2 regions of the Mycobacterium sp. 94-17 genome follow, and region 1 is predicted to be linked to the other one. Evidence: riboswitches for the same ligand, from Rfam matches in the RefSeq annotation. Region 1 holds a riboswitch; the other holds the start of a gene.
The links. A riboswitch is a leader RNA that binds a small molecule or an ion and turns the genes downstream of it on or off. The one in region 1 is predicted to bind magnesium.
Positions count from the first base shown of each region.

Region 2: it holds a riboswitch for magnesium, as region 1 does, so the genes downstream of both, OQ789_RS08885 (hypothetical protein) here and OQ789_RS23780 (Rv1535 family protein) in region 1, are expected to answer to the same signal.

Region 1 covers NZ_JAPIYN010000028.1:34,947-46,746, reverse strand. The annotation lists gene ileS (isoleucine--tRNA ligase) at 195-3,302, opposite strand; gene OQ789_RS23780 (Rv1535 family protein) at 3,697-3,948, opposite strand; M-box (ykoK) riboswitch at 4,235-4,421, opposite strand; gene OQ789_RS23775 (nitronate monooxygenase family protein) at 4,571-5,695, opposite strand; gene OQ789_RS23770 (carboxymuconolactone decarboxylase family protein) at 5,740-6,309, opposite strand; gene OQ789_RS23765 (MmpS family protein) at 6,772-7,194, shown strand; gene OQ789_RS23760 (AMP-binding protein) at 7,211-8,956, opposite strand; gene OQ789_RS23755 (TauD/TfdA family dioxygenase) at 9,186-10,187, shown strand; gene OQ789_RS23750 (MFS transporter) at 10,184-11,800, opposite strand, start outside.
Region 2 covers NZ_JAPIYN010000005.1:251,611-263,410, reverse strand. The annotation lists gene OQ789_RS08920 (NAD(P)/FAD-dependent oxidoreductase) at 1-1,781, shown strand, start outside; gene OQ789_RS08915 (SDR family NAD(P)-dependent oxidoreductase) at 1,778-2,689, shown strand; gene OQ789_RS08910 (CoA transferase) at 2,682-3,842, shown strand; gene OQ789_RS08905 (thiamine pyrophosphate-binding protein) at 3,845-5,557, shown strand; gene OQ789_RS08900 (aldehyde dehydrogenase family protein) at 5,574-7,004, shown strand; gene OQ789_RS08895 (acyltransferase family protein) at 7,243-9,237, shown strand; gene OQ789_RS08890 (O-methyltransferase) at 9,241-9,900, opposite strand; M-box (ykoK) riboswitch at 10,014-10,182, shown strand; gene OQ789_RS08885 (hypothetical protein) at 10,421-10,636, shown strand; gene OQ789_RS08880 (NRAMP family divalent metal transporter) at 10,712-11,800, shown strand, end outside.

The DNA.
Region 1 (11,800 bases):
AACCGCTCACAACAAGATCAGACCGGCCCCACAGTACCTTCACAGTCAAAAACGGAAGTGGTTGATAGGGTATGTGCCGGTGTACCAGACAGCAAAGATTCTGTCCGCCATGGCTTTTAGAACAGTAGAGTCACGCGCCGATAACAAATACGCTGCGGGGCGGGCGCTTTGCCGCTCACCCCACCAGCGATCGCTCACACCTTGGCGATGCTCACCCGCACACCGTCGCCGATCTCGGCGCCATCCGCCGGATCACCGAATTCGAAACTGGTGGCCAGGATTTCACCCGCGATGAGGTCGCGGTGGGTGTGCGCCCAGTCGGCGCGCTCACCAGGCACCGACATCACCACCGAAATCCGGTCGGACACATCCAAACCGGTCAACTTGCGCAGCTCCTGCAGCTCGCGGATCCTGTCCTTGGCCCAGCCCTCGGCCTCGAGTTCCGGGGTCACGGTGCCGTCCAGTACCACCAGACCCGCGCCGTCGGGCAGGGCGGCGGTGAAGTCCGGATCGGCCGCGACCAGGCGGGAGCTGTATTCCTCGGGCGCCAGCACCGCGGGCCCGGCGGTCAGGGTGCCGTCGGGATTGACGACGCCCTCCCCCGCCTTGACCGCCTTGATGGCCGCCTGCACGTCCTTGCCGAGCCGCGGCCCCGCCACCCGGGCGTTGACGGTGAGCTCGAAGCGGCCGTAGGTGTCGATCGCATCGGTCAGCTCGACGCTCTTGACGTTGAGTTCGTCGGCGATCAGATCGGCGAACGGCTCCAGCCGCTGCGGATCATCCACCGCCACGGTCAGTTTCGGCAGCGGCAACCGCACCCGCAGCTTCTTGGCCTTGCGTAACGAGGACGCCGCCGAGCAGACGTCGCGGACCTGATCCATCGCCGCGACCAGTGCGGGGTCGGCGGGCACGTCGCCGGCTCGCGGCCAGTCGGTCAGGTGCACCGACCGCCCGGCGGTCAGCCCGCGCCAGACGATCTCGGTCACCGAGGGCAGCAGCGGCGCGGCCAGCCGCGCGGTGACCTCCAGCGCGGTGTGCAAGGTGTCGATGGCGTCGACATCCTCGGACCAGAACCGCGAACGCGACCTTCGCACATACCAGTTCGTCAGCGCCTCGGTGAACTGGCGCAACTGCTCGCAGGCCCGCGAGATGTCGCAGGTGTCCATCTCGCGGGTCAGGTCGTCGCGCAGCTCGGCAAGCTTGGCCAGGATGTAACGATCCAGCACCTGCGTCGAATCGGTGCGCCAGGTACCGACTTTGGGCGCATACAACGCCAGGAAGCTGTACGCGTTCCAAAACGGCAGCAGCACCTGGCGCACACCGTCGCGGATGCCCTGCTCGGTGACGATCAGGTTGCCCCCGCGCAAGATCGGCGAGGCCATCAGGAACCAGCGCATCGCGTCGGAGCCGTCGCGGTCGAACACCTCGGTGACATCGGGATAATTGCGCAGCGACTTGCTCATTTTCTGGCCGTCCGAGCCCAGCACAATCCCATGTGCCACACAGGTTTTGAAGGCAGGACGGTCGAACAGCGCGGTGGCCAGCACGTGCATCATGTAGAACCAGCCACGGGTCTGCCCGATGTACTCGACAATGAAATCGGCGGGGAAATGGTTGTCGAACCACTCGCGGTTCTCGAAGGGGTAGTGCACCTGGGCATACGGCATCGAGCCGGAGTCGAACCACACGTCGAGCACATCGGGGATGCGCCGCATGGTGCTGGCACCGGTCGGGTCGTCGGGGTTGGGCCGGGTCAGCTCGTCGATGAAGGGCCGGTGCAGATTGGTGGGCCGCACCCCGAAGTCGCGCTCGAGCTCGTCGAGGCTGCCGTACACGTCGATGCGCGGGTAGGCCGGGTCGTCGGACTTCCACACCGGAATGGGGCTGCCCCAGTAACGGTTTCGCGAGATCGACCAGTCGCGGGCGCCCTGCAGCCACTTGCCGAACTGCCCGTCCTTGACGTGCTCGGGATACCAGGTGATCTGCTGGTTGAGTTCCACCATGCGGTCCCGGAATTCGGTGACCGCGACGAACCACGACGACACCGCCCGATAGATCAGCGGATTGCGGCAGCGCCAGCAGTGCGGGTAGGGATGCTCGTAGGTTTCGTGGCGAAGCAGCACCGCGCCGTTGGCCGCGGCGGGGCCGCTGCCGTTCTTCAGGTCGCGAATGATGTGCGGGTTGGCGTCAAAGACGTGCTGGCCCTGGTAATCCGGGACGGAGGCGTCGAACCGCCCCTTGGCGTCGACCGGGGTGACCGGTGCGATGCCCGCCGCGTCCGAGACGGCCATGTCGTCCTCGCCGTAGGCGGGCGCCATGTGCACGATGCCGGTGCCGTCCTCGGTCGTCACGAATTCGCCGGGCAGCACCTGAAAAGCGCTGGGCGAGTCCATGAAATAGGCGAACGGCGGCAGGTACCGCGTGCCCAGCAGCTCGGCGCCGGGATAGCTGCCCAGTACCTCGGGTTCGTCGCCGAGCTCGCGCGCATACGCCGCCAGCCGCGGCTGCGCCAGCACGTAACGCCGGTCCCCCACCCGCACCTGCACATACGTCACGTCGGGGTTGACCGCGACGGCGAGGTTGGACGGCAGGGTCCACGGCGTGGTCGTCCACACCAGCAGGTAGGCGCCGTCCAGATCGCCGCCGACCACCCGGAAACCGACGGTCAAAGCCGGGTCCTGGCGGCTTTGGTACACGTCGTCGTCCATCCGCAATTCGTGGTTGGACAGCGGGGTTTCGTCGCGCCAGCAGTACGGCAGCACCCGGTAGCCCTCGTACGCCAGGCCCTTGTCCCAGAGCTGTTTGAACGCCCAGATCACCGACTCCATGTAGGGCGGGTCCAGCGTCTTGTAATCGTTGTCGAAGTCGACCCAGCGCGCCTGGCGGGTGACGTAGGCCTGCCACTCGTCGGTGTAGCGCAACACCGAGGCGCGGCAGGCGTCGTTGAAGGCGGCGATGCCCATGTCGTCGATCTGCGATTTGTCGCTGATACCCAGCTGGCGCTCGACCTCGAGTTCGGCCGGCAGGCCGTGGGTGTCCCAACCGAAACGGCGCTCCACCTTGTCCCCGCGCATGGTGCGGTAGCGAGGCACGATGTCTTTGACGTAGCCGGTCAGCAGGTGCCCGTAGTGGGGCAGCCCGTTGGCGAACGGGGGCCCGTCGTAGAACACGTATTCTGGCGCGCCGTCCCGGCGGGCGATGCTGGCCCGGAAGGTGTCGTCGCGGGCCCAGTAGTCGAGCACCTCGAGCTCGAGCGCCGGGAAGTCGGGCGGCCCGCCGGCCGGCTTGGGATAGGCCCGCACGGGGTCGACCGGCTGGGCGTCGAGGTCGGCCTCGGGTGTATCGGTCACGATGCGCGTTGTCTCCTGTGCCACGGTGCAAACCGGGGACGACGACGCGCCTGCTGCGCGAGCGCCGCGGTACCACCCCGCTTGCCGCGCTTTCGCGTGGCCGCTCGATCACGGCTGTGACGGGCCTACCCGTTCGGTTCTACTGGGCCGGTCCGACGAACACGGCTGTTCTTCCGAAGGCTCCCCGGTGATGGCCGGATCGACGCCAATATGACGATTCTACGAAGACCCGCAAATCCGGGTGCACACTCGCCAACTCCAAGGGGTCGACAGGGCGCAGAGCTACGTCTGTGCCCAGCCGACCCCTTGGAGCCACGGTTGCTCGACGTCCATCGAAGTACGGCTTTCAGGCCCGCACTTCGAGGATGCCGACGCGCCACAGCGCGGCGTAGACGTGCCGCAGCGGAACGCTGAGCAGGCGGGCGGCGCCGTCCACCAGCGGGTCGCCACCGGCGCCGAACTGCGGGGCGTTCGCCTGCCGGCGGGCCTTGGCCTGCGGGGCCAGGGCGGGAGCCGGCATGGTGTCGGTGTCGCGCACCAAGGTCAGCGTGCGGGCGGGCGCGACGGTTACGACGTCGTCGTAGAAAGCTGCGGTCATTTTCGCCTCCTAGAGGGCAGATCCAACGGGGACTGATTGGACTGATGTGTCCCGTCCCGTGTCGGTTCCGATCTCAAAACGCTTGGTGGATAACCACTTAGCGTTGTGGCGACTCAGCCGAGAAGGCGGCGCCGGAGACCGGATCGGGACGAAACACAGTTCGGACTTCGGTCCGGACTATCGCTGGAACTCACGTGTCCCTCACCTCCTCGCGGTCGCGACGCGTGCGCGGTTCGCACGCAATCTGTGCACAGCAAGAGGAGCAGAACCCGACGACCGTCGGCGATCCGCACCCCTCTCGTCAGAGCTTCGGCACCACACGACGTGTCCTGGCCCGGAAAAACAATCCAAAGCCGGAAGCCACCTGGGCTCAACCCTTAAGCCGGGAGGAGCTGTCCTGACCCGGGGCGTCTTTCGACGTTCGGGGTCAGTGGCCTGTATTCGTGTAGACGCCTCACCTAACGAGGTGCTTACCCGTCCGATCATGCACGACGGGTCTGACACGGTCAAATCTCTTCACGCCGTGTTGGAGATTCTTTATGGAATCCTTCAGGGCGCACCGAGCATCCGGCCCGGCTCACGGCGCTGAACTGGGCCGACGGAGCTCCCGCCGCCGCCCGTTTCAGGTGTCCAGCAGGTTTTCCAGCCGCCCGACGGTGGCGATGAACTCCTCGACCATCTCCAGCACCACCGCACGCGTCGGGCGCACCCGGTCGAGCGAACCGACCACCTGCCCGACGAAGTAGGTGGACAGCTCGCGGGCCCTGGCGCCGGGGTGGCCGGCGGCCTGGTTGATGCGCACCTGCGACTCGGTGATCAGCGCGGTCTGCAGCGGCATGCCAAGCGGGTCCGGGCTGTCGGGCCGGTCCCACTCGTCGGTCCAGGCGGTGCGCAGCATTCGCGCCGGCTTGCCGGTCATCGACCTCGACCGCACGGTGTCCGAGGAGCTGGCGGCCAGGAACTTCTCCTTGACCACCGGCGCCGTCTCGGCTTCCTCGGTGGTGAGCCACACCGACCCACACCACACACCCTCGGCGCCCAGCGCCAGGGCCGCCGCGACCTGGCTGCCGCGGGCGATCCCGCCCGCGGCGAGCACGGGAACCGGACGCACGGCATCCACGACTTCGGGGACCAGGACCATGGTCGCCACCTCGCCGGTGTGGCCGCCGGCCTCGGTGCCCTGCGCGACGATCAGGTCGACGCCCGCGGCGGCGTGCCTGCGCGCGTGCCGTGTGGTGCCGGCCAGCGCGGCGACCAGCACGTCGTGGTCGTGAGCGCGCTCGACGAGGTCCGCAGGCGGCGAGCCGAGCGCACTGGCGATCAGCCGGATGTCGTGGGCGAACGCCACCTCGAGAAGGGGCTCGTAGCCTTTCGGCGAGATGTTGAGGCCGCCCGACGGCCGCCGCGGCGCCTCGGTGGGCGCCGGGATGCCATATCGGGTCAGCAGGTCGTCGACGAACGCGCGATGCTCCTCGGGCAGCAGCTCGGTGGTGCGCTCCGCGTCGATTCCCCCTTGCTCCGCGCCGACGTACTTGGGCGGCAGCAGCAGGTCGACCCCGTAGGGCTTGCCGCCGGTCTGCTCCTCGATCCAGGTCAGCTCGCTCTGCAGCCGCTGCGGACTGTGCGCGACCGCCCCCAGGACGCCGAAGCCGCCCGCGTTGGTCACCGCGGCCACCACGTCGCGGCAGTGACTGAAGGCGCAAATGGGGAATTCGGTTCCGAGCATCTCGGCGACCCTGGTTCTCATTGCCCGACGCTAAAGAGCCACGGATTGATATGTCAATCGGCCGGTCAGGACCGGGGCGACCGGCCGTCCGGGGGCCAGCCCGCCACGCCGTCCTCCAGCGGCACCTCCAGGCTCTGCAGGATGGACGCGACCATCCGCCAGGCGCCGATGACCGTGACCAGTTCGATGAGAACCGTTGTGTCACCGTGGAATTCGCGTTCGCAGGCCGCCCAGTTCGCGGCGCTCACCGCGCCGTCGCGGACCACGTCGTCGGTGGCGGCCAGCACCGCGCGCTCGGTGGGCCCGAACCCGTCGTATGCCTGCCAGTCGCGCACCGCGACCAGATCGTCGGCGTTGACGCCCAGCCGCGACGCGACGCGCCAGTGTTGCGTCCACTCGTAGTCGCACCCGGTGAGCCAGCCGATCCGCATGATCGCCAGCTCGCGCAGGCGCGAGTCCAGGGCACCGTGCCAGAGCATGGTGGCCAGGAGGTCGTTGATGGCGCGCGCCAGCTGCGGATGGTTCAGCAGGACCTGGAAGATCGACAGTTCGGCCATGTAGTTCGGCACGGCCGCCTCGTCGGCGGCGGCTTTGGCCTCGCCGAGCGGCAGTCCGGGCACGCGGGCTGATGTCATGGGGTGAGCACTCCGTGTACTGGCGGGACACCGTGGCGTTCACCGACCATGGTAGCCAGCGGATGCTCGTCGTCGTTGGCGCCCGCCGGGCGCGCCGGCCCCGCCGGTGTTTCACACCGACGTCAAAGAAAATCGGTACCTTACCTTTATCGGCCCGCATTACGGTCCTCTCGCATTCGATGTACCGTTAGCCGAGGTGTGGTGACCGATTTGCAGTTGGATGTTCGAGTGCCGGTCACTCGGACGGCGCAGACGGGCGGGAGGTTGAGTCCGGTGGTACGCGGTGCGCGTGACGTGGCACACGACCCATCCGATGTCGCCGCCGAGGAGAGCCAGGACGCGGGCCGAGAGTCCGGCCGCTCACCAATTTTCCGGCGACGTGCTCACCGGCCGGCGCCGGAACCGCAGGCGACGGCGAAATCCGCACGCACTCGGCAGAGTCCGGGGGCCGCCGCTTTCAGGATGCTGAAACGACTGTGGATCCCACTCGTCATCCTGATAGTGATCGGCGCCGGCGGCTTTGCCGTGTCGCGACTGCACGGCATCTTCGGCACCGAGAAACGAACCAGCTACGCCGACACCAGAACCGGCGAGGCCAAGCCATTCAACCCCAAGCACCTGGTGTACGAGGTGTTCGGGCCGCCCGGATCCACCGCCAGCATCAGCTATTTCGACGTCAACGGCGATCCGCAACACATCGACGGAGCAGAGCTGCCGTGGTCGTACGACATCTCGACAACCCTGCCGGCACTTGTGGGAAACATTGTGGCGCAAAGCGATAGCTCGAGCATCGGCTGCCGCATCGTGGTGGACGGCGACGTCAAATCGGAGAAAGTCGTCCACGAAGTCAACGCCTTCACCTTCTGCCTGCTCAAGGCCGCGTGAGCGCCGCCCGCACGTCCTAGGCGTCCAGGCGGGCGAACTGATTCTGCCGGTACTGCTCGACGCACGCCGCTCGCCTCACCTTGCCGCTGGTGGTGATGGGAATCGAACCGGGCGGCACCAGGACGAGATCGGCGACGCGCAGGCCGTGCGAGTTTGAGATCGCCGATGTGACTTCGCGTTTGACGGCGACGATCTTGTCGGTGATCGCGTCGTCGTGGGAGTCGCCGCGGTTCTTGAATTCGATGATGGCGACCAGCTTTTCGACTTCCTTGTCGGGGACGGCGATGGCTGCGCACCGGCCCCGGGTGATCTCCTGGATCGTCGCCTCGATGTCGTCGGGAGAATGGTTGCGGCCGTAGACAATCAGAAGATCCTTGATGCGGCCCATGATGAACAGCTCACCGTCGGACAGAAAACCCAGGTCTCCGGTTCGCAGCCAGGGCCCGCGGGGTGTGCCCGCCGACGGATCGGCGAGCTCCGCGCGAAACGTTTGCTCCGTCTCTTCGGGTTTGCGCCAGTAGCCCAGTGCCACGTTGTCGCCGTGCACCCAGATCTCACCGGTCGACTCCGCCGGGCACTCGGTCCTGGTCTCGGGGTCGACGATGCGCACCATCGGCGACTGCGGCGCGCCGTAGCTCACCAGCGCGGTCCCGCCGCCGGCGCACCGCTTGGCCTGGCCGGCGGCCAGCTCGTCGGACTCGAAGCGCACGATTTCCGGCGGCTGACCCGCCCGGCGGGTTGCGACGTACACCGTGGCCTCGGCCAGCCCGTAGGAGGGCCGCAGCACCTTGTCGCGAAGGTTGAACTTGGCGAACCGCTCGGTGAAGCGCCGCACCGTGACCGCGTGTATGCGCTCACTGCCGGGGCAGATGCTCATGATGTCGCCCAGGTCGTGGCCGGCCATGTCCTCGTCCGAGGTGCGGCGCAGCGTCAGCTCCAACGCGAAGTTGGGCCCGGCGGAGAAGGCGCGGGTGTTGCTCGCCATCAGGTGCATCCAGCGGGCGGGCCGCTGCAGGAACGAGACCGGGCTGGTGAACACGCTGCGAAAGCCGCCCAGCACCGGTCCGCAGATCCCCAGGAACAAGCCCATGTCGTGATAGAACGGCAGCCACGACACGACGGTCGTGTCCGGCGGAATGACGTTTCCGTAGTCCGCGAAGTAGTCGCCCGCCAGCTGCGTGTAATTGGCCGCCAGGTTGCCGTAGGAAATCGCGACTCCCGTGGGCCGGCGCGTCGAACCGGACGTGTACTGCAGATACGCCGTGCTCGGCTGTTCGACGCGCGTGACGCTGGATCGCCGGGAAGAGTCGAGCCCCAGGGAATCGACGGTCACCACCGCAGGCGCGGAGCCGTTTGCCTGCGCGTCAACGCATTCCGTGACGGCGTCGCGGACGCCGGACGTGGTGAGCACGACGGACGGCGACGCGTCGTCGAACACGGAACTGACCCGCTCGTCATGGGCGCCCCCCATGGGAACCGACAGCGGAACGGCGATAAGCCCGGCCTGCAGCGCTCCCAGGAACGCGACGACGTAGTCGTGGGTCTGGGGTGCCAATATCAGCGCCCGATCACCGGGCGAGGAATGCCGTTGCAGCTCCTGGGCGACGCTGAGGGCTCGGCGATACGTCTGCGACCACGTCAGCGTGTCGGCGGCGCCGTCCCAATCCTGGTCGTAGTCGACGAAGACGAACGCCGGGTCGTTGGGCTGCAGACTGGCCCGCTCGCGCAGCAAAGCAGGAATGGACGTTCCAATCACCCGCATGAGGTTACCGTGGCCGCTGCGGCTGCACGTTCGAAACAGAACTCCGAAGCCGCCGTAATCCTCCGCCGTCGGTGCTCGTGCCCTTTCCCGCAGGTCCCACCGGCACTCTCAGATGTTTTGCTGCGCAACGCCCCCCGGCGCGCGCGCCTGCCTGGTAGCGTGACGTGCCACAGCGCGGGGGAAATGTGTCAGCAAACCTCGGAGCAACGCTGGGCAAGGAAGGATCGCCGTGGAGTCGGACATCGTCACGTTACCGGAGGCAAAGCTCGTTGCCGGGCCGCCGTTTCCCGCCGTACTGGAGCCCGCGACAGAGAACATCGACGTGGTGGCGTGGGCGGCGGCGAACCGCCGCGCGATCCAGGAGCTGCTGTTGCACCACGGCGGCATCCTGTTCCGCGGATTCACCGGCGCCTCGGTCGAGACGTTCCGCAGCTTCATCGCGGCGGTGTCCGGCGACCCGCTGCAGTACATGGAAGGCACCTCTCCCCGGCACGAGGTGGGTGACCATGTCTACACCTCGACCGACTATCCCCCGCGCCACCGGATCCCCCTGCACAACGAGCTGTCCTACAGCAACAACTGGCCGCTGCGCCTCTTCTTCCACTGCGTGGTGGCGCCCGGCGGCGGGGGCGCCACCCCCATCGCCGACTCCCGCAAGGTGTACCAGCGGATCTCGCCGGCGCTGCGGCAGCGCCTGGAAGAGCGTGACTACCTCTACGTCCGGAACTTCGGGCCCGACATCGGACTCGGCTGGCGGGAGGCCTTCCAGACCGATGACCGCGGCGTCGTCGAACGCTACTGCGCCGACAACGACATCCAGCTCACCTGGGGACCCGACGACGCGCTGACCACCCGGCAGCGGCGACCCGTGTCCGAGGCGCACCCGGAGACCGGCGAGATGTCGTGGTTCAACCACCTCACGTTTTTCAACGTCACCACCTTGGACCCGATGGTGGCCGAGGCATTGCTGTTGATGGGCAAGGAGAACCTGCCGAACAACACCTACTACGGCGACGGTGCGGACATCGAGCCGGAGGCCCTCGAGGAGTTGCGCGCCGCCTACGACGCGGAGACCGTGACCATCCCCTGGCAAGAGGGCGACATCATGATGCTCGACAACATGCTCGCCTCCCACGGCCGGGAGCCCTACACGCCACCGCGCCAGATCGTGGTCGGCATGGCCGAGCCGTGGTCGCGGTCTGCCAATAGGGCGCGGTCAGCCGTCAGCTAATTCGTCGGGCTTCCCGCCACGGCCGCGTGGTCGAAACGCTCGGCGTCGACGGCCCGCGCGGGTTCCTCCGCGTTCTTCGCCTGCTGGGCGTGCGCCACCTGCCGAGCGGTGTAGCCGATGAATAGCGCCACCAAGATGAGCAGGACGACCGCGCCGGCCAGCCATCGCAGGCCGTACGCATAGCCGTGGTCCAGCGCGTTCAACTGGGCGGCATTCATGTATTTCACCGGTCCGGTGGTGCCGCCCAGGTGCAGGGTGTGCGACATGATGATGGCCTGGATGGAGGCCAGCACCATCGGGCCGCCGAGGCCCTGCAGCATCACCGCGATCGCGGTGGTGGGTCCGATGCGTTCGACGCCGACGCTGGCTATCACCGACAGGCCAAGCGGGACGTTGAGCATGCCGATACCGATTCCGCCGATGACGATGGGCAGCACCAGGTTCGGGAAGTACGGGATGCCGCGGTTGAGCGTGGAGCCGTACAGCACGCCGCAAAGCACCAGCAGCGCACCGGTGATCACCACCACCCGCGGTGGCACCCGCATCACCAGCCGCGAAGACACCGCCAGCCCGGTGGCCGTCGCGATGGTGAACGGGATGAAGCTGACGCCCGCGCGCAGGGCGCTGTAGCCCATGATGTCCTGCACATACACGGCGACCAGCAGCACCAGCGTCACCATCGCCCCACCGGCGATGAACATGGACGCGTACGTCGCCAGCCGGCTGCGATCAAAGAACAAGTTGAACGGCACGACGGGGTTCTCTGCCCGCCGCTCGACTATGACGAACGCCGTGAAAGCGGTGAGCGCCACCGCGCCCGAGCCGATCGTCGAGGCCGACAACCAGCCCTCCCCCGGCTCCATCGACAGGCAGAAGACCGTCGCGGTGCTGGTCACCGTGGCCAGCAACGCTCCCGGAACGTCGAGCTTCATCCGCACCTTTTGGGTTTCCCGTAGCTCGGCGCGGGCCAGGTAGATCACCAGCAGCCCGATCGGCGCGCTGATGAAAAACGCCAGCCGCCATGACACGTCGGTGAGGATTCCGCCCACCACCAGGCCCGTCACCGAGCCGATCCCGACCATCGCGCCGAACACGGCCGCCGCGGTGTTGCGTCGCGGCCCCTTCGGGAAGGTGGTCGCCACCAGCGCCATCGCGGTCGGGGAAACCATGGCGAGAGACAGCCCTTTCATCAGCCGGGCCAACACGAGCGTGGCCTCGTCCCAGGCGAGGCCCGACATCGTCGAGGACACGGTGAACAGCGAGACGCCGATGATGAACATCCGCTTGCGTCCGACGATGTCGCCCAGGCGACCACCCAGCAGGATCAACCCGCTACAGGTCAGCATGGAGGCGAACATGATCCAGCTCCGCCCGACGGCCGACAGTCCCAGCTCGTTCTGGATTTTCGGGAGCGCGACGATCGTGAGGGTGAAATCCATCGGCGCCATCAGCTGCATGCCGCCGAGCGCGATCACCGCGGCGACGAAGGCGCGCGACGGCAGCCGGTCGTGCAGGCGCCTTCGTTTGCGTTGCGGCGCGGGCTGTTCGACGGGTATCGGCGGGTGTTCGACGGCCACCGATGCCGTTCCGATCGGGTGTTCGACGGCCCTCTG
Region 2 (11,800 bases), on a different contig from region 1:
ACGCCCGGGAGCGCGAGAAGCGCCTGCGCACGGACGGCGGCGCGCAGTACCTCGAACTCGACGGTGACCTGGCCGACCTCTACGAGGTAGACCCGTACACCCCGGTGGCAGACCGCCCCCCGATCGAGGCGGACATCGAGGTAGCGGTGCTCGGCGGCGGGTTCGCCGGGCTGTTGTCGGGTGCTCATCTGAAAATGTCTGGCGTACAGGACGTTCGGGTCATCGACATGGCCGGGGACTTCGGCGGCGTGTGGTACTGGAACCGCTTCCCAGGCATCCAGTGCGACAACGACGCCTACTGCTACATCCCGATGCTGGAGGAACTCGAGTTCCTGCCGAGCAAGAAGTTCGCCGATGGCGCCGAGATCTTCGCGCATTGCCAGGCCATGGGCAAACACTTCGACCTCTACGACGGCGCGATCTTTTCCACCCAGGTCGAGACGATGCGCTGGGACGAGGAGACCAAGCGCTGGCGGCTGAGGACGAACCGCGGCGACGACATCCGCGCGCGGTTCGTGGTGATGGCGCAGGGCTCGTACAACAAGCCGAAACTGCCCGGCATCCCTGGCATCAAGGAGTACCTGGCCGCCGGCGGCCACGCGTTCCATTCGGCGCGCTGGGACTACGACTACACCGGGGGCGACGCCAACGGTGGCCTGCACAAGCTCGCCGACAAGCGCGTCGCACTCGTTGGCACGGGTGCCACCGGCGTTCAGCTGGTGCCGCATCTCGGCCGGGATGCCCAGCAGCTCTTCGTTTTCCAGCGCACCCCGTCGTCGGTGGACATGCGCGCCAACACCCCCACCGATCCGGCCTGGGTGGCGACCCTGCGGTCCGGTTGGCAGGAGGAGCGTAAGCGCAATTTCCACAACTGGTCACCGTTTGTCGGGGTGGTCTTCGGTGAACCGGATCTGGTGTGCGACTTCTGGACCGAATTGGGCCGCAACATGACCGCCCGGATTGCCGCCAGCCCGGATCCCGCCTCGCTGGGGATCGAGGAGATCATGGGGATCCGGGAGGAAGAGGACTACAAGATCATGGAGCGGTTGCGGGGCCGCGTGGCCGCCCTGGTCGACGATCCCGACACCGCCGAGGCGCTCAAGCCGTATTACCGCTTCATGTGCAAGCGGCCATGTTCGAGCGAGACGTACCTGCCGGCGTTCAACCTGCCCAACGTGACGTTGGTGGACGTGTCGGAATCCAAGGGCGTGGAGCGCCTGACGGAGAGGGGCGTTGTCGCCAACGGCGTTGAGTACGAGGTCGATTGCGTCGTATTCGCCAGTGGATTCGAGATCTCCACGGAGATCAGTCGCCGCTTCGCGGTCGACGTCATCGAGGGCCGCGACGGCCTGTCGCTGTTCGACTACTGGCATGACAAGTACCAGACGCTGCACGGCATGACCGCCCGCGGGTTCCCCAACCAGTTCTTCACCGGTTTCATCCAGGGCGGCGTCTCGGCCAACACCACCGCGATGTTCGAGCAACAGGCCGAGCACATCGCCTACATCATCGCCGAGGCGCAGAAACGCGGCGCGACCACCGTCGAACCCAGTCAGGAGGGCCAAGACGCCTGGGTGAGAACAGTCGCCAAACTCGCGATCGACAACTCTGCGTTTGAGATGTCCTGCACGCCTGGGTATTACAACAATGAGGGCCAGGGTGGCGCCAAGGACAATGGCGCGTTCCTCGGTGATTTCTACTCGCCGGGCTTCTATGCCTTCGGCGACCTCATCGCCGAGTGGCGCGCCAGCGGCGACCTACAAGGCCTCGAGCTTTCGTGAGCGAGTTGCGCTTCGACGACCGCGTCGCCGTCGTGACCGGCGCCGGACGCGGACTGGGCCGCGCCTACGCCGAGCTACTTGCCGCGCGCGGCGCGAAGGTCGTGGTCAACGACCCCGGGGGCAGTCTCACCGGCGAAGGGGGCGACGTCGGTCCGGCCGAGCAGTTAGTCGATGAGATCACCGCGGCCGGAGGAGAGGCCGTCGCCTCTACCGCGTCGGTCGCGACTCCCGATGGCGGCGAGGCGATGATCCAGGCCGCGCTCGAACGCTACGGTCGCCTCGACATCCTGATTCACAACGCGGGCAACGTCCGTCGCGGCTCGCTGAAGGAGATGAGCTACGCGGATTTCGACGCCGTCCTCGACGTGCACCTGCGTGGTGCGTTCCACGTTGTGCGGCCGGCGTTTCCGGTGATGTGCCGGGCCGGCTACGGACGCATCGTGCTGACCTCCTCGATCGGCGGGATATACGGCAACCACGAGGTGGCCAACTACGCGGCGGCCAAGGCCGGCGTGATCGGGCTGTCCAACGTGGTGGCGCTAGAGGGCGCCGACGCCGGCGTGACCTGCAACGTGATCGTTCCCGCCGCGGTGACCCGGATGGCCGAGGGTATCGATACCTCGGCCTACCCACCGATGGGCTCGGATCTCGTTGCGCCCGTGGTCGGTTGGCTGGCCCACGAGTCCTGCTCGGTGACCGGCGAGATGTTCATCGCGCTGGCGGGTCGGGTGGCACGCGCGGTGATCGCCGAGTCGCCCGGCGTGTACCGGCCGTCCTGGACGGTCGAGGATGTCGGCGAACACCTAGAGGCGATTCGAAAGGTGGAGGCCCCTTTGGTTTTTCCGGTGGTGCCCGATGGCCATACCGAGCACATCCGCTACAGCTTCGAGTTGGCGCGCCATGCCTAGTGGACCGCTCGCCGGTGTGCGGGTCATCGACCTGACCGCCATGGTGATGGGGCCGTACTGCACCCAGATCATGGCGGATATGGGCGCCGACGTGATCAAAGTCGAACCGCCGCAAGGAGATAACACCCGCTACATCTCGGTCGGTCCGGCGCCCGGCATGAGCGGGGTGTTCGTCAACGTCAACCGCGGCAAGCGCGGCATCGTGCTGGACCTGCAAACCGACTCCGGCAGGCAAGCGCTGCGCGCGCTTGTCGAGACCGCGGATGTCTTCATCCACTCGATGCGGGCCAAGGCGATCGCCAAGCTCGGCTTCGCGTACCAGGACGTCGCGGCGATCAACCCCGGAATCGTGTACACCAATTGCTATGGGTACGGCCGGCGCGGACCCGACCGCGACCGGCCCGCCTACGACGACACGATTCAGGCCGAGTGCGGTCTGCCGGCGGTACAAAAACAATTGACCGGCGAGGCCGACTACGTCGGTACCATCATGGCCGACAAGGTCGCCGGGCTGACGTCGCTGTACGCGACGACCATGGCGCTGTTCCACCGCGAGCGGACCGGCGAGGGACAGGAAGTCGAAGTCGCCATGTTCGAGACCATGGCCACGTTCATGCTCGTCGAGCACGCCAACGGCGCCATGTTCGACCCTCCCCTGGGGCCGGCAGTGTATCCGCGCACGGTGGCGCCCAATCGTCGCCCGTATCGCACCAGCGACGGCCACATCGCGGCATTGATCTACAACGACAAGCACTGGAATGCCTTCATCAACGCGGTGCAGCCGCCGTGGGCGAGCGAGCTGTATTCGACACTGGAACAACGCGCCAACCAGATCGACACGGTGTACGGGTTGGTCGCCGAGACGATGAAACAGCGCACGACGCACGAGTGGCTGACGCTGTTCGGCGAACTCGAGATACCCGCCTCGCCACTCAACACTCCCGGCGACCTGTTCGACGATCCGCATCTCAACGCCGTCGGGATGTTCGAGACCGTCGACACCCCGAACGGACCGGTGCGCTTCCCGGGCGTACCCACCTGGTTCTCCCGCACACCGGGCCGGGTTGCGGGCCCCGCGCCGGAACTGGGCGCCGACACCGACAAAGTACTCGCCGAAATCGGCATGAGCAGACGTGAACCAAAGGAGCTTTAGCGATGCCCGTCCCCGTCTACAAACGCATTCTCGACCTGTTCGAGGCCGAGGGCGTGAACACGTTGTTCGGCATCCCAGACCCGAACTTCGTGCACATGTTCGCCGAGGCCGACGCCCGCGGGTGGTCGGTGGTCGCGCCGCATCACGAGCTGAGCGCGGGCTTCATGGCCGAGGCGGCGTCGCGCATGACGGGCAGGCCCGGGCTGTGCATCGGCACCCTCGGCCCGGGCATGGCCAACATCGCCGGCGCCATCCAATGCGCGCTGGTGGAGAACTCGCCGGTGATCTTCCTCGGCGGGCAGCGGGCCCGCATCACCGAGCGCCGGGTCCGGCGCGGCCGCATCCAATTCGTCCAGCAGGAGCCACTTTTCGCGGCTTCGGTCAAGTACAGCAGCTCCATCGAGTACGCCGACCAGACCGATGAGATCATCCACGAGGCGATCCGCAAGGCGATGTCAGGCACCCCGGGCCCGTCCTACATCGAGTTCCCGTCGCACATCATCCTCGACGAGCTCGACGTCGATGCCGCACCGGCCCCGTCGAGCTACCGGCTGGTGAACCAGGGCGCCGGCAGCCGCGAGGTGGCCGAAGCCGTGAAGTTGATCCGCGAGGCCAGGAGCCCGGTGCTCCTGGTCGGTCACGCGGTGCACACCTCGCGGACTCAGCAGGAGGTCAAGGAACTCGCCCAGTTGATGGCCTGCCCGGTCATCCAGACCTCCGGCGGCACGTCGTTCATCCCGGGCCTGCAGGACCGTACGTTTCCGTATCTGTTCTCACCGGCCGCCAACGAGGCCGTCGAGGAGTCCGACCTATGTGTCGCGCTCGGCACCGAACTCGGTGAGCCCATGCACTACGGCAGAACTCAGCACTGGGCGGCCAACAATGCGAACCGCAAATGGGTGTTGGTCGAGCAGGATCCGACCGCCATCGGCGTAAACCGGCCCGTCGACGTGGCGCTGGTGGGCGATCTGCGCGGCGTGGTGCCGCAGCTGGTCGAGGCGCTGCGCGACGCGCCCCGCACCGCGTCGGCCGGCCTCGAGAAACTGATCAAGGCCGACGCCGCCGAGTTGGTGCGGGTGGCCGAGGAAGCCCCGACGGGTCGCACCCCGGTGCACCCGGCGCGTTATGTCGTCGAGGCGACCAAGGCGTTCGACGAACTGGAGGACGGCATCATGGTCCGCGACGGCGGCGCGACCGTGATCTTCCAGTGGACCTACTCGCAGACCAAGCCGCGCGACGTGATCTGGAACCAGAACTTCGGTCATCTGGGCACCGGCTTGCCGTACGCCGTCGGCGCCTCGGTCGCCGAGGGCGGTAAGCGCCCAGTCATGCTGTTGACCAGTGACTCGGCGTTCCTCTTCCATATCGCCGAGCTGGAAACCGCTGCGCGGCAGAATCTTCCGCTGGTATGCGTGGTGGGCGTCGATCACCAGTGGGGCCTGGAGGTGGGCGTCTACAAGCGCACCTTCGCCCAGCCGTCGCCGCAGCCCGGCGTCCACTGGAGCAAGGACGTCCGGATGGACAAGGTCGCCGAGGGCTTCGGCTGCCACGGTGAATACGTCGAGAAGGAAGAGGAGATCGGCCCGGCGATCAAGCGCGCCTACGCGAGTGGCAAAGTCGGCGTTGTGCACGTGTGCATCGACCCGAAGGCCAACTCCGAGGAGATGCCGAAGTACGACCGATTCCGGACCTGGTACGCCGAAGGCACCCAGTAACGAGAAGGATGATCCGATGCGCGAATACCTGAAGTTCTACATCGACGGCAACTGGGTTGACCCATTGCGGCCCAACACTTTCGACGTCGAGAACCCGGCAACCGAGCAGGTGTCCGGGAAGATCTCGCTGGGGTCCGCGGCCGATGTCGATGCGGCGGTTGGCGCCGCCCGGCGAGCCTTCGCCGATTGGTCGCAGAGCACCCGCGAACAGCGCCTGGACTTGTTGCAGGCCATCCTGGCCGAATACGGCAAGCGTGCGGGCGATCTCGCTGAAGCGGTCACCGAGGAAATGGGTGCGCCGCCGTCGCTGGCCGCCGGCCCGCAGGTGCAACTCGGGGTCGGTCACCTGGTGACGGCGATCGACGTGCTGAAGAACTTTCCGTTCTCCGAACAGCACGGGTCGACGCTGATCGCCAGGGAGCCGATCGGCGTGTGCGCGCTTATCACGCCGTGGAACTGGCCGCTGAACCAGATCGCGGTCAAGGTGTATCCGGCGCTGGCGACCGGATGCACAATGGTCCTCAAACCCTCTGAGGTGGCGCCGTTCTCGGCCTACATCTTCACCGAGATCCTGGCGGCCGCGGGCGTGCCGGCCGGCGTCTACAACCTGGTCAACGGCGATGGCCCCGGCGTCGGCGTCGCGCTGGCCCGCCATGCGGGAGTTGACATGGTGTCGTTCACCGGATCCACCCGGGCGGGCGTCGAGGTGGCCACGAACGCCGCGCCGACCGTGAAGCGGGTGACCCAGGAACTCGGCGGCAAGAGCCCCAACATCATCCTCGACGACGACGGCTTCGCCGAGAGCGTGCGCGCCGGCGTCGTCAACATGATGCCGAACTCCGGGCAGAGCTGTAACGCGCCGTCGCGCATGCTGGTCCCGAATTCGCGGATGGCCGAGGCGATCCCCATCGCGCGGGAGACCGCCGAGCAGGTCAAGGTGGGCGACCCCGGCGAAAAAGCCGCGATCGGGCCGGTGGCGTCGAAGGCGCAGTTCGAGAAGGTTCAGGGCCTGATCCAGAAGGGCATCGATGAGGGCGCGACCGTGGTCGCCGGGGGTCCGGGCCGCCCGGCGGGCCTGGACAAGGGGTACTACGTCCGGCCCACCGTCTTCGCCGACGTCACCAACGACATGACGATCGCGCGCGAGGAGATCTTCGGGCCGGTGCTGTGCATCCTCGGCTACGACGACCTCGAGCACGCCGTCCAGATCGCCAACGACACCGATTACGGCCTGGCCGGTTACGTTTCGGGGGCCGACAACGACACGGCGCGAGAGGTGGCCCGCAAGATTCGTGCCGGGTGGGTGACGATCAACCACGCCTTCGACATGAACTCGGCGTTCGGCGGCTACAAGCACAGCGGCAACGGCCGGGAGTGGAGCGAATTCGGCTTCCACGAGTACCTCGAGGTCAAGAGCACGCTGGGCTACGCGTCTGACAAGGCCTGACGCGTCAGGCGTGAAATCCGAACGCAGCGGGGCGAAAAACCGTCGCGTGTCCTGCGCCTGTTCCCGAGCGCCCGCCTCTAGGCTGTCTTGCTGAACTCAACAGGAGGGGCAGCGACGTATCGGCATCAACCATGGCGCCGGGCGAGATGATAGTTACGGCGCGCTGACAGCAACCACGGAGCCGGGCGGGTCTCATCCCGCGCCGGCTCGTCGTACTCGGCCCCGGTGGGTCGCCCCGGTGCGCCGTGTCGGCCGGCTGGCCATCTGGGACCGGCCGGAGCGGGCCAACGGAATACCGGCGCTCGACGGGCTGCGCGCGATCGCGGTGTCGCTGGTGCTCATCGGGCACGGCGGCATCCCCGGCGTCAGCGGCGGATTCATCGGCGTCGACGTGTTTTTCGTGCTCAGCGGGTTCCTGATCACCTCGCTGCTGCTGGACGAGCTGGGGCGCACCGGCCGTATCGACTTGACCGGCTTCTGGATCCGGCGCGCGCGCCGGCTGCTGCCCGCGCTGGTGTTGATGGTGCTCACCGTGGCCGCGGCGCGCCGGCTGCTGCCCGACCGCTCGCTGACCGGCCTGCGCGACGACGCCATCGCGGCCTTCGCGTGGATGGCGAACTGGCGCTTCGTGGCCCAGAAGACCGACTACTTCACCCAGGGAGCGCCGCCCTCGCCGCTACAGCACACCTGGTCGCTCGGGGTGGAGGAGCAGTACTACTTCGTCTGGCCGGTGCTGCTCGTCGCGGTCACCCTGGTGCTCGCCGCCCGCGCGCGGCGCCGCTCGACCCGGGCCACCGTCGGAGGGGTCCGGTTCGCCACGTTTTTGATCGCCACGGTGGGCGCGCTGGCCTCGGCCGCGCTCGCCGTCGTCATGGCGTCGGACGGCGCCCGGGACCGGATCTACTTCGGCACCGACACCCGCGCGCAGGCGCTGCTGGTCGGCGCCGCGGCGGCCGCCCTGCTGGTTCGGGACTGGCCGTCGATGAACCGCGGCTGGTGCATGATCCGGACCCGATGGGGACGCCGGATCGCCCGGATACTGCCGCTGCTGGGTATGGCGGGCCTGGCGGCGGCGACGCACTACGCCACCGGTGCCGGCGTCGAATTCCGTCACGGCCTGCTGATCGGGGTCGCGATCGCGGCCGTGGCGGTGATCGCACCGGTCGCGCTGGAGCAGCGCGGAATCGTCGCGCGCGCGCTCGCGTTTCGCCCGCTGGTGTGGCTCGGAACCATCTCCTACGGCGTCTACCTGTGGCACTGGCCGATCTTCTTGGCGCTCAACGGCGAACGCACCGGATGGTCCGGACTGCCGCTGTTCGCCGCGCGGTGCGGCGCCACGCTGGTGCTGGCAGCGACGTCGTACTGGCTTCTCGAACAACCGATTCGGCGCTGGCGACCGGCGCGGGTGCCGCTACTGCCGCTGGCGGCCGCGACCGTGGCCAGCGCCGCGGCGGTGACGCTGCTGGTGGTTCCCGTGGGCACCGGGCCCGGGCTGCGTGAGGTCGGTTTGCCGCCCGGTGTCTCGGCGGTCGCGGCGGTCTCGCCGTCACCCCCGGGAATAAGCAGGCCCCGAGATCCCAACCGGCCGTTCACCGTCTCGGTGTTCGGTGATTCGATCGGCTGGACCTGGATGCACTATTTGCCCCCGACGCCCGGGTTCACGTTCCTCGACCACACCGTGATCGGCTGCAGCCTGGTGCGTGGCACGCCGTACCGGTATGTCGGGCAGACCCTGGAGCAGCGATCCGAGTGCGACGGCTGGCCAATCCGATGGGCGAGGCAGGTTAGCCAGGATCAGCCGGACGTCGCGCTGCTGGTCATCGGCCGCTGGGAAACGGTGGATCGGGTCAACGAGGGGCAGTGGACCCATATCGGCGACCCCACCTTCGACGCCTACCTCAACGGCGAGCTAGAACGGGCGCTAACCATCGCGGGTTCCACCGGTGTCCACGTGGTGGTCGCCACGGTGCCGTACAGCCGGGGCGGTGAAAAGCCGGACGGCCGGCTGTATCCGGAGGACCAGCCGGACCGGGTCAACCTGTGGAACGCCATGTTGCGCAAGACCGTCAGCCACCACCCGAACGTCGCCATACTCGACCTGAACAAGAAGCTGTGCCCCGACGGTGTGTACACCGCGAAGGTCGACGGCATCAAGGTGCGCAGCGACGGCGTCCACCTCACCCCCGAGGGGGTCAAGTGGCTCACGCCGTGGCTCGAGGAATCGCTGCGGTAGGCCCTAACCGCTTGTGCGACAGCTGATTTCCATGCTGTCACTGTCGCGAACCTGGAAGTTGAAGCTGACGTAGCCATTGTCGGGATCGCGCACCTTGTCCAGGTAGGGCGCCATATCGGCCGAGCTGGCGTTGTCGGCGACGACCAGCACACCGGGTGACAGCCGGGGCTCCAGCAGTTCGAGCACGGGCAGGTACAGGTCTTTCCAGCCGTCGAGCAAGACGAAGTCGACCGGCCCCGCCAAGTCCGCGAGCGTGGACAGCGCATCGCCCTCGAGGATGGTGATGACGTCGTCCAGGCCGGTCTCGGCGAAAGTCTGCTTGGCCGCGGCGATCTTGGTGTCGCTCAGCTCGGTGGTCACCACCCGGCCGGTGCCATTGTCGCGGACGGCGGCGGCCAGATGCAGGGCGGAGATGCCGAAAGACATGCCGAATTCGACGACGGTGGCCGGGCGGGTGGCCCGCACCAGCGAATACAGCAGCCGGCCGGCTTCCGGCGTCACCGGGATGTAGAACTCGCTCATCGCCTCGGTGCGTTCCTGTGTGGTCATCGGCCGATCGAAGGTGTCACGCCGCTCGCGCAGCAGCGACATCTGGTTTTTCGACACGGCGTACATCCGGTCGAGCGTCGAAGCGACCCGGGCATCCTGCAACGTTGTGGTCATGGATTCGAGCGTAGGCGCTCCGCCTGGCGGACCCCGGGAGACGTGTGCCCGGGCGTCAGGGATCCGCCTAGCCAGTTTGACGGCCTAGCGACCGCGGTGCAGTATGGATCACGCAAGCACCTCGGTAGGTGAGGCGTCTGCACGGATACAGGCCACTGACCCCGAACGTCGAGAGACGCCCCGGGTCAGGACAGCTCTTCCCGGACCCAAGGGTTGAGCCCAAGTGGCTTCCGAGCCCGGATACGCCGTGCAGTGCCGAAGCTCCAACGAGAGGGGTGCGACCGGCGAGTGTGTCGCCGGTCACTTCTGCCTCTCTCGTTTCAGGTGAATGTGGATGACACCCGCGTGTGTCTTGGCCGTGAGGAGGTGAGGGCGAGATGAGTCCCGGCGATAGTCCCTGTCACAAATCCGTCTTGTCCCGATCCGGCTCCGGCATGCCTTTCTCCGCCTGACGTCGCTGTGCTGCTGCGCGGCTGACACGCCGTGCCGACGCCGATCGGGTGTTCGTCAGGAGAAGATCATGACCTTTGTTCTCACACACCACTTTTCGGCCCGTTCCAGGCTGCGCGCACGGTCGATGCTGCGTGCTGGCCGGTTGTTGACCAACAGGTTCCACCTGCGGGCCCGGCTGACCCCTGAGGAGCGGGCCAACCTGTATGTCTCGCGGATGCCGATCGCGATGGTCACCGCGTCGCTGGGTGGCCACGTCCCGGGTTCGGGCAGCAACCACCGTTAGCCCGTCGCGCATTGAGCGCCGCAGCAACGTCGCCGCACCGGCGACGCGAGAACCGCTCGAGATAGCGAGGATTCGATGACTTCGACCCACACCGGCGGTGGTGGCCGGACCCCGGTGTTCGGGGGGACGGCCGCCACGCCGGAAGGCGCACGCGCCGAGGCGCAGAGCCCGACCGTGCCGGACTCCGCGCACGTCGGTGACATCGTCGGCGCGTTCGGCCGCATCCCGCGCGACGTCGACGGCGCCGATGCGGCGTTCCGTGGACGCTGGCGGCGCCTGCGGACGCTGGCGGTCATCACCGGACCCGGACTGATCGTCATGGTGGGCGACAACGACGCCGGTGGCGTCGCGACCTACGCGCAGGCCGGCCAGAACTACGGCATGGGCCTGCTGTGGACGTTGGCGCTGCTGATTCCGGTGCTGTACGTGAACCAGGAGATGGTGCTGCGACTGGGGGCCGTGGCCCGGGTCGGGCACGCGCGCTTGATATTCGAACGGTTCGGCAAGTTCTGGGGTGCGTTCAGCGTCGGTGACCTGCTGGTCCTGAACGCCTTAACGATCGTCACCGAATTCATCGGCGTCTCACTGGCTCTCGGGTTCCTGGGTTGCCCGCGGATCGTCGCCGTCCCGGCCGCCGCCGTGCTGCTGTTCGCTGTGGTGGCCGGCGGGTCGTTCCGCCGCTGGGAGGGGTTGATGTTCCTGCTGATCGCGGTGAACGTGCTGATCATCCCGATGGTGTTGCTGGCGCATCCCGCCCCGAAAGCGACTGTGGCCGGGCTGATTCCGCAGTTCCCGGGAGGTTTGAACTCGACGGTGCTGCTGCTGGTGGTCGCGATCGTGGGCACTACGGTAGCGCCGTGGCAGCTGTTCTTCCAGCAGTCCAACGTGGTGGACAAGCGCATCACGGCCCGCTGGATCTCTTATGGGCGAGCGGATTTGGCCATCGGAATCATCGTGGTCATGGTCGGCGCGACGGCGCTGATGGCCGTGGCGGCGTTCGGATTGACCGGTACCGCCGATGCGGGTCACTTCACGGACGCGGCCGCGGCCGCCTCAGGACTGTCGAGGCATGCGGGTGCTTCGGTGGGGGTGCTGTTCGCGATCATCCTGCTGGACGCGTCACTGATCGGCGCCAACGCCGTCGGACTGGCGACCACCTATGCG